One region of the Paenibacillus graminis genome, then DNA from elsewhere that is predicted to be linked to it. Evidence: riboswitches for the same ligand, from Rfam matches in the RefSeq annotation. Region 1 holds a riboswitch; the other holds the start of a gene.
The links. Region 1 has a riboswitch for cyclic di-GMP ahead of PGRAT_RS20435 (S-layer homology domain-containing protein). Riboswitches for the same ligand answer to the same signal wherever they lie in the genome.
Positions count from the first base shown of each region.

Region 2: linked by a shared signal. The riboswitch ahead of PGRAT_RS05380 (PA14 domain-containing protein) and the one ahead of PGRAT_RS20435 (S-layer homology domain-containing protein) in region 1 are both predicted to bind cyclic di-GMP.

Region 1 is NZ_CP009287.1:4,757,855-4,762,048, forward strand. It holds gene PGRAT_RS20435 (S-layer homology domain-containing protein) at 1-2,037, opposite strand, end outside; cyclic di-GMP riboswitch class I at 2,089-2,181, opposite strand; gene sigF (RNA polymerase sporulation sigma factor SigF) at 3,042-3,797, opposite strand; gene spoIIAB (anti-sigma F factor) at 3,809-4,194, opposite strand, start outside.
Region 2 is NZ_CP009287.1:1,262,439-1,266,632, reverse strand. It holds gene PGRAT_RS05380 (PA14 domain-containing protein) at 1-1,562, opposite strand, end outside; cyclic di-GMP riboswitch class I at 1,576-1,656, opposite strand; gene PGRAT_RS05375 (sugar phosphate nucleotidyltransferase) at 1,869-3,242, opposite strand; gene PGRAT_RS05370 (UDP-glucose dehydrogenase family protein) at 3,659-4,194, opposite strand, start outside.

The DNA of each region.
Region 1 (4,194 bases):
TTCGGCTCTTGTGGATGAATCTTTGGGTTTCAAAAGCTGTCCGCTGCCCTGCACCAGTTTCTTGTCAACCGCCGCCGCTACGGATTCCCGTGCCCATCGGCTAATGCTACCGTTGTCCTTGAATCCGGAAAGTACAGCCTGAAGCTTGACCGAATCCGCAGCAGATGCCGGATTGCCAATAGCAGTGCTGTCAACCGCCCGCATCAGCATCACCATCATCTGTTCGCGGGTCAGCGGATCATTGCCATGGAAAAGCCCTGCGTCCCCGGTTACAATTCCTGCCGCCGCTGCCGCTTCTACATACGGGCAGGACCAGTTCGCAGCGGAAACATCACGGAAGGTTGGCTTATCCGTCCGCACCGGCTGCAGCCCAAGAGCTGCTGTCAGCAGCTTGGTGAATTCAGCCCGGGTCAGGATGGCTTTTGGCGCATACACGGTTCCGTTCATCCCGTTCACGATGCCTCTTGCTGCCAGCACCTCAACGGCTTGCTGGGCCCAGTGGCCTGATATATCTGTGAATTGTGCCTCGCGCAGCATGACCGCGTACAGTCCTGAGGCTGATATCTTAGCCTGAACAAAACCGTCTTCCGCCGCAGTCACTCCGCCGATATAGCTCCAGATGCCTTTGTCCGGATTGTAGCTGTAGATCCCAAGCTTCTCACGCTTCGACGTCCAAGGCTCTTCCTGCGGATACCGGACTGCCAGCTTAGCCGGGATCAGGAACGGAGCGCCCGCTTGGACTTGCCAGGCGGAACCGGCCTTCAGCAGAGTTTTGCCGCTTGCATCCAGCAGTTGCTTCGTTTCCAGTTCAGCCTGAGCCAGGCTTACGGTGGTATTGTCCGGGAAGGTTCCTGCGGAAATCTCCAGCCGTGCCCAGCCGTTCAGTGCAGTCAAGGTTCCGCCGGCACTGCCGATCGCCTGAGTAACTTTAGCTCCGGTAATTACAGGGGCCTTGGCCTCCGGTGCCGGACCCGGGTTAGAGTCTGTACCCGGATGTGGGGTTTCACCTGGCGATGGAGTCGTTCCCGGATCAGGAGTCGGGTTGGGATTTTCTTTTAAATCCACTGATTCTATGTAATCGTCCTTCTTACTGTACAGCAGCTTGTTCCCGCTAATTCCGATCAGCTTCACCCCGGCATCTATCGGCAGCGGTTTTACTGCATATGTAGTGAGGTCCACCTGCTTCAGGGTGACAGCGCCGTTATCCTCCTCTTGGAACACAGCTTGATCTTCACCTATGGACATAAAGGCATATTCAGTTCCCCCGGCTTTCATCCCGGTGAGATCCACAGGTTGTGCCGTCAGGTCTTTGATGTTCAGGAGCACATATTTGCTTCCTGTGGCACTGTTTTTCTGCTTGTACAGCACATGGCTGCCATTAAATACAAACCAGTCCACCGCATTCGCACCACCCAGACTAACCAGTGCGCGGGTTACGCCACTGCTCACATCCAGCAGGCTAAGCCCCCCGTCACGGGCATTCTTGTAGACGACATTTCCGCCGGCCAGTACCGGGAAACGTCCTTCGCCCAGATCCGCTTCAACACCCGTTGCCAGATCATGATAGATCATGCTGCCGTAATTTTTGCGTTCATACCAGACCACACCTACGCCGTCCGTTGTCGGATTGCCGTATGGGCCGGCCTGCTTGTTGAGCTTCATCTGCTTGCCTGTCTCCAGATCGGCAGTGTAGATATCCCAGTGGAGTGAAGCTTCCGGCTCACTTCCCTTGTCCGCCCATACCGCAACCGCTCCATTCACATACGGCGCGTCCTTGGTTGACTGACCGGCTGTAAGCACCGCATTTGCACCATTGCGCTGATTCAGCGCGTGCACCTGCTTAACTCCGTCTGCGTCCGGTTCCAGCCACACTAGCCTATCACCCGACACGCTATAGTCTGTTCTGCCCGGATTGGCCGCCGCAGCCGATGCTTGCCTTACGCCCAGACTACTGCTGACAAGCCCTCCAAGTAAAAACACCGCCGCACAAACAGTAATAACTGCCTGCGCAAACTTCCTTTTTTGTCCGAACCTCATTCACTTCTCTCCCCCAGCGCTATTTGTAGGCACGCCAAAAAACCAAGTGCCTTGAGCGGCCCGGCTGCCCTGACATCCCTTCCGGATGAAGTAGGCCCGTGGCTTTGCGTCTCCGACTTTCGTACGGATTTGCCTTTGTTCCAAACTCGGTTTTTCTATCCCTTTATGCTTATGTAATTGTGACTTTAGATGTACAGGACACTTTTATTATCGGAATTTATTCCTATAGAATTAAGATGTTCTATTTTTCCCTTTTTCAGGTTTTGATTTCAGGATTTACCTCCAGCGTCTCTTCAGCAAAAACAGTAACAGTACTGCCCAATTCGTTACATATTAGGCAGAAACATCATTCCGATTATTGTCTATGTGCGTATATTATCAGGCATCTAAAAAAAGGGAGGAATTGGAAATGGGATATAAAAAATCTAGACATTGCTGTGTTCCACCTGTTAAAAAATGCTTCGTGGAAAAAGAAGTGGTTAAAAAGTTTATAAAAGTTAAATATGAACCGGTAGTTGTTTGTGTTTCTAAAAAGAAAAAGATCTTAGATTGCAGAGAAGTACCTTGCAGACATGTACCACATCACAGTTGTAGACCCTGCCATTCACGCAATCCTTGGAAAACGAGTAAACACAGATATTATTAAAGTCATCTCATAGGGCTGACCCAAAAGCCATGAAATGACTGCTTGGTCCTGCCCTTGTTGCTTTGGAATGGGATATACGTAGGCACTGGGGTGTATACCACGTAAAAAAGCAGAGCAGCGATCCTCCAATAACAGGAGAATCGCTGCTCTGCCTACTTTTTCTTATCATTTCAATCTGGGTTGGCTGATATTCTTACAACTGTCTAACTCCATAGATAATTTTCCGGACAACAGAAACATTTATTTCACCCGTCACATTCACTGCTCATACTTACTTGTAAAAGCCGGCCACATGCTATTTCCTGCTTACCTTACTTGCCTCCGCTTGTACCCTGCTTACTCCTGCCAGCCTGCTGTGCTACTGTGCGATCTGCTCGCGGATGTTCGCGAGGATTTTCTTCTCCAGCCTCGACACCTGGACCTGCGAGATGCCGAGGCGGCTGGCGACTTCAGATTGGGTCTGGTCGCGGTAGTAGCGCAGGTAGACGATCAGGCGCTCGCGCTCAGTCAAGGCCCCGATGGCTTCATTCAGCGCGAGCTTGTCGAACCAGCGCTCCTGCGTCTCGTCGGCGATCTGGTCGATCAGCGTGATCGGATCGCCGTCATTCTCGAAGACGGTCTCGTGGATCGAGGTCGGCGGCTTATTAGCCTCCTGGGCGAACACGATTTCTTCGGGCGTGACCCCCAGCGCCTCCGCAACTTCCCCGATGGTCGGCAGACGGTCCAGTGTTTTGGACATTTCGTCCTTCATTTTGCGGACCCTGTTGGCCATTTCCTTGAGGGAACGGCTGACCTTGAGGGTGCCGTCGTCCCGGAGGAAACGCTGGATCTCGCCGATAATCATCGGCACGGCATAGGTGGAGAATTTGACCTCATAGCTGAGGTCGAATTTATCAACGGACTTCAGCAGTCCGATACAGCCGATCTGGAACAAATCGTCAGGCTCATACCCGCGGTTCATAAACCGCTGCACCACCGACCAGACGAGGCGAATATTGCAGTTGACCAGCGTATCGCGGGCCAGATTATCTCCGGCTTGACTGAGTGCGATCAGACGTTTGACCTCCGCATCGTCCAAATAGGTCGGCGGAGCTTTTTTTGACTCTGCATCCATGGCTCCAACCCCTAATTGTATAAAGCTTTTTTCGAGACGATGGTTTTCTTCATTGAAATGGAGGTACCGCGCCCCGGTTCACTTGTGACTTCGAATTCATCCATGAAATTTTCCATAATCGTAAAGCCCATACCCGAACGCTCCAGCTCCGGCTTGGAGGTATAGAGCGGCTGCTGGGCCAGCTCCAGATCCTCGATCCCCCTACCCTGATCTTCAATCGTGAGCTGCACGGTTTCATGCTCAATGGAGGCAGAGATGCTGACAATGCCTTCAGGATCGCTGTCATATCCGTGGATAATACAGTTGGTGACTGCCTCCGAGACAACCGTCTTCAGGTCATTCAGCTCCTCCATCGTTGGATCGAGCCGGGAGACAAAAGCCGCCACTACCACGCGCG
Region 2 (4,194 bases), 3.5 Mb from region 1:
TGGCCTGCCTTCAAGGTGATATTCCCGGTACGTTCGGTTCCGCTCTGCTTGGTCCAGCTGCTGATCACGGCTGTACCGTCAATCCAGACACGGATACCATCGTCTGAAGTCGTGGAAATCGTGTAAGTCTCGCTGTAAGACGGTTTGATCAGCCCGGTCCAGCGGATCGAGAACGAATCCACCCCAAGCGAGCTATCCGGTGCAGCCTGCCGCCAGTTAAAATTGACTACTGCGTCGTTACGCACGAGTACAGGTGTACCCGAAAGCGTCATATTCTTGAAATATTCTCCCTGAAGACCATTTAGAGCGGGAGAAACCACCGTACCATTATCTGGAGATAGTACCGGTGTGGCCGTAGGCTTAACCGTTGGTACCGGTGTCGGCGTGGCCGTTGGTACCGGTGTTGGCGTGGCCGTTGGTACCTGTGTTGGCGTGGCCGTTGGCACCGGTGTCGGTGTAGCCGTCGGCACTGGGGTTGGCGTAGCCGCCGGAGTAGGTGGAGCCGCAGGTACATCCAGCCCAGCTTTGTATTGATCCAGTGTTACCGTGTAGTCGTCATTCATAAAGTTTTTGATGGTGGTGGTGCTGTTGTTCTCATAGAGCATTTTTCCCCAGTTCATCATATAGACCCATTGTCTCTGGGAGAGCTGCAGCTTGGCTGTGCTTGGCATTTCGCCATTTTCACCAATGGCAATGGGTTTGCCGTCCGCGAGGCTCAGCAGGCTGTCATGATATTTGTTCATATAATCATTGTTATATATATCTGCTGCGAGAACGTCTACCTTATCCGCCCCCGGATAGGTTAGTTCATAAGGATCGGATGAGGCATTTGGAGCATTGGGGTTCCACACCCACAGCAGGTTGTTTAATTGATGAACGTTTACGAAACGGTCATACATAATATTCCAAAGTTCCGCAAAATTATTTTTCTTGCCCCACCAGAACCAGTTGCCGTTCATTTCATGGTAAGGTCTCCATAGGACCGGGACGCCAGCGTCCCGCAAGGTCTTAAGCGAAACGGCCACTTTGTCCAGATCGGCGATCAGGCTGTTGTATTGAGCCGTTCCCGGTGTTACATACTTATTGAAGTCCGCTTGGCTAAGCGTCTTCTGCACATTCGCCCATTGATACGAAGTGCCGGGCAGCTGCTCATGGAAGGTCATAGCGACGATACCGCCATTTTTGTACCAGTTGATTGCGCTGTACACTACATTTCTGCGCTGCGCTGCTCCAGTGCTTTCCGACTGGCCGCTGATTAAGCCAAGCTCGTAGCCGTGAAGGGCCGCGTACTTTCCGCTCGTCCCCTTCAGTTTGTTGCTGAATTCATCTGGGCTCTCCAGATAGTCATGCTGGCCAGTGATAATGCCTTTTCCTGAAATAGCGTTTAATTCGTCAAGCAGCTTGACGGCAGCAGTTGAAGCATTGGGATTAACCGGAGCTGGAGAATCCGAGGCAGCAGCTGCCTTCGATGGCGCGCCCCCCAGGCCAAGCGGCACTGCAGTCAGAAACAGGGCAATAGTTAACATGATGGACACCAGACGCGACTTACGGTAAGTTGTCAAAATTCATCTTCCTTTCGGTAGCCAGGCTGCCACTCTTTCGAAGGCCCTATAGCTTTGCGTCCCTATCTTTCGATTAGGTTTGCCTTTGTCGTTTTGGAAGGATTTATCCCTCTTACCGTAAGTATCGTCTCTATTAAATTTTTAGTTTAGAGCATTAATGAACTTTCCTTAATAAATGGTTCTTAATACCTGTTTTGGAATTGTAACATTTGGGTAAATAGATTATTTAGCCCTATCTCCAAACCCTTAAATCGACATGAACCGGGATAATTTCATCGGATTCGACAGCGCCATCAGCGCATTTTTTTACGAAATAAACTGCTGCAGAGCGATATCTTCCCACTCCAGCGTAATGCGGATATTGTCTTCTTCTACCAGTTCCGAGCCGGTCTGCACTTCAATGAACTCCACATCTGTCAGCGCCAGAATGGCATGTTTTGTCCCTTCCGGTATGCGGACTACATCCCCTGCTTTCACATTATGCATCTTCTCATTCAGCACAATGCTTGCCTCGCCGCTGACGATCGTCCAGATTTCACTGCGCTTGTGATGCAGCTGATAGCTGATATTTTTACCTTCTGCGATGAAAATCCGCTTGGTCAGCACTTCATTGCCCTCATCGTACTTCACATAATCAATGACCTTATAGTGGCCCCAGCGGCGCTCCTCGTACATCGGTCGTTGTTCAAAAGACTTCAGCACTTCCTTGATGCGCGGGCTTTCCGTTTTGTGGGTCACCAGAATGCCGTCCGGGCTGGCTGCGATAATCAGGTCCTTCGCTCCGATTACTGTGATCGGAATATCCAGCTCATTGATTAGGCAAGTCCCTTCGGAATCATCGGTCACGAAGCCTTTCCCCACATGATTGCTGCTCATTTCCTCGGTGAGGGTATTCCAGGTACCCAGATCCTTCCAGAACCCGGCATAAGGCTGAACGACGATATTCTCTTCTTTTTCCACCACTTCGTAGTCAAAGCTGATGGACGACAGCAGTTTATACTGCTTTTGCAGTTCCTCATAGTTCAAAGGCAGACCTTTGCGCTGCAAAATATCCAGCAGATAGCCCAGGCGGAAAGCGAATACTCCGCAGTTCCACAGTGCCCCCCGGCTGATCAGCTCTTCGGCCTGTACGCGGTCGGGCTTCTCCTGGAAGTGGCTCACCTGCATATAGCCGCTTGCCGCCGCCTCATCGCTGGTAGGAATAATATAGCCGTATTTCTCGGATGCAAGCTCAGGGACCACGCCCATCAGCGCCAGATTTGCGCCGCTTTCCTGCATCGTTGCCTCAAGCTGGACGACGGTTTCAAAAAATGAAGCCTCCACATACGGATCGACGGGGAGAATAGCCACGGTCTCACTTGGAGACACCCCTGCCATTGAATACAGGTAAGCTGCAGTCAGAGCAATGGCCGGGAAGGTATCGCGGCGCTCCGGCTCCACAATGATTGGCACCTCTGCGCCGAGCTGGCTCTGAATCATTTCGACTTGGCTGCGGCCGGTAGCCAAATAAGACGAGTCCGCCATCCCTGTCTCCTGCAATTGTCTCCATACCCGCTGTACCATAGATTCCGGTTCACCTGCCGGGCTTTGCAGCACTTTCAGAAATTGCTTGGAACGAGAATCGTTGGACAAAGGCCAGAGCCGTTTACCAGAACCGCCAGATAGAAGTACCAGTTTCATAAGTGAACCCTCCTATTTATGTGTTGTCGCGTAAATATCGGATTGTTATTGTGAGCTGCTGCCGGGTGGCTTTCGCATGAAAGGCAGGAATGTCACTGACGCATTATGTTGCGTGACAATACTTCAGATCGGCTGTTACGGGAGTCTCTGCAAGGAATGTTTGGACTTCCGGCCGCTGTTGTCTGCAGATTTCTTGATTGTTACCGCTGTTCGCGGTGGAAATCCACAGACAAAGGCGGACGCATTCGCTCCTACAGTTCCAAAATTCCTCTCCGTTCCTCCCTTAACAGCTTTCCCTGCAGCATTTCCACTGGAAAACGAGCCAATGGAATTAGTTCGCCCAAGCTGCTTCACCCGGCAGGCGAAGCTCCCTGCCAAAGTTCCGGCATTGCCACTTGTTTGGCGGCAGTTAAAACTTAGATCGCCCCGGCTACGCTGGGGGAGTAGCCGCTGAGGCCCCCCATTTGCGGACGTCCGACAGAATGGTACTCAAAGCCTGTTCCCTCGATCTGCTCTTTGGAGTAGACGTTGCGTCCGTCGATCAGCACCTGGCGGCGCATGCTCTCCGCAAGCTTGTGCAGATCGATGTCCTTGAACACGCTCCAGTCGGTCAGCAGGCAGACCGCATCGCTGCCTTCCGCCGCTTCTTCCGGCAGGCCGCACCAGCGCAGCTGCGGATGATCATATTGCTGTCTGAAGTTCTCAACAGCAATCGGATCATACAGCTTCACTGTAGCGCCTTCGGCCACCAGGCTCTCAACAATTTCCCGGGCCGGGGCTTCCCGGACATCGTCGGTGTTTGGCTTAAAGGCCAGGCCCCAGATGCCGATTACTGCACCGCGCAGATTGCCAAGCGACTCATGCAGCTTCGAGATGATCATAAAGCGCTGGTCTTTGTTCACCTCAACCACCGATTTCAGCAGCTTGAACTCGTAGTCCACATTACCTGCAA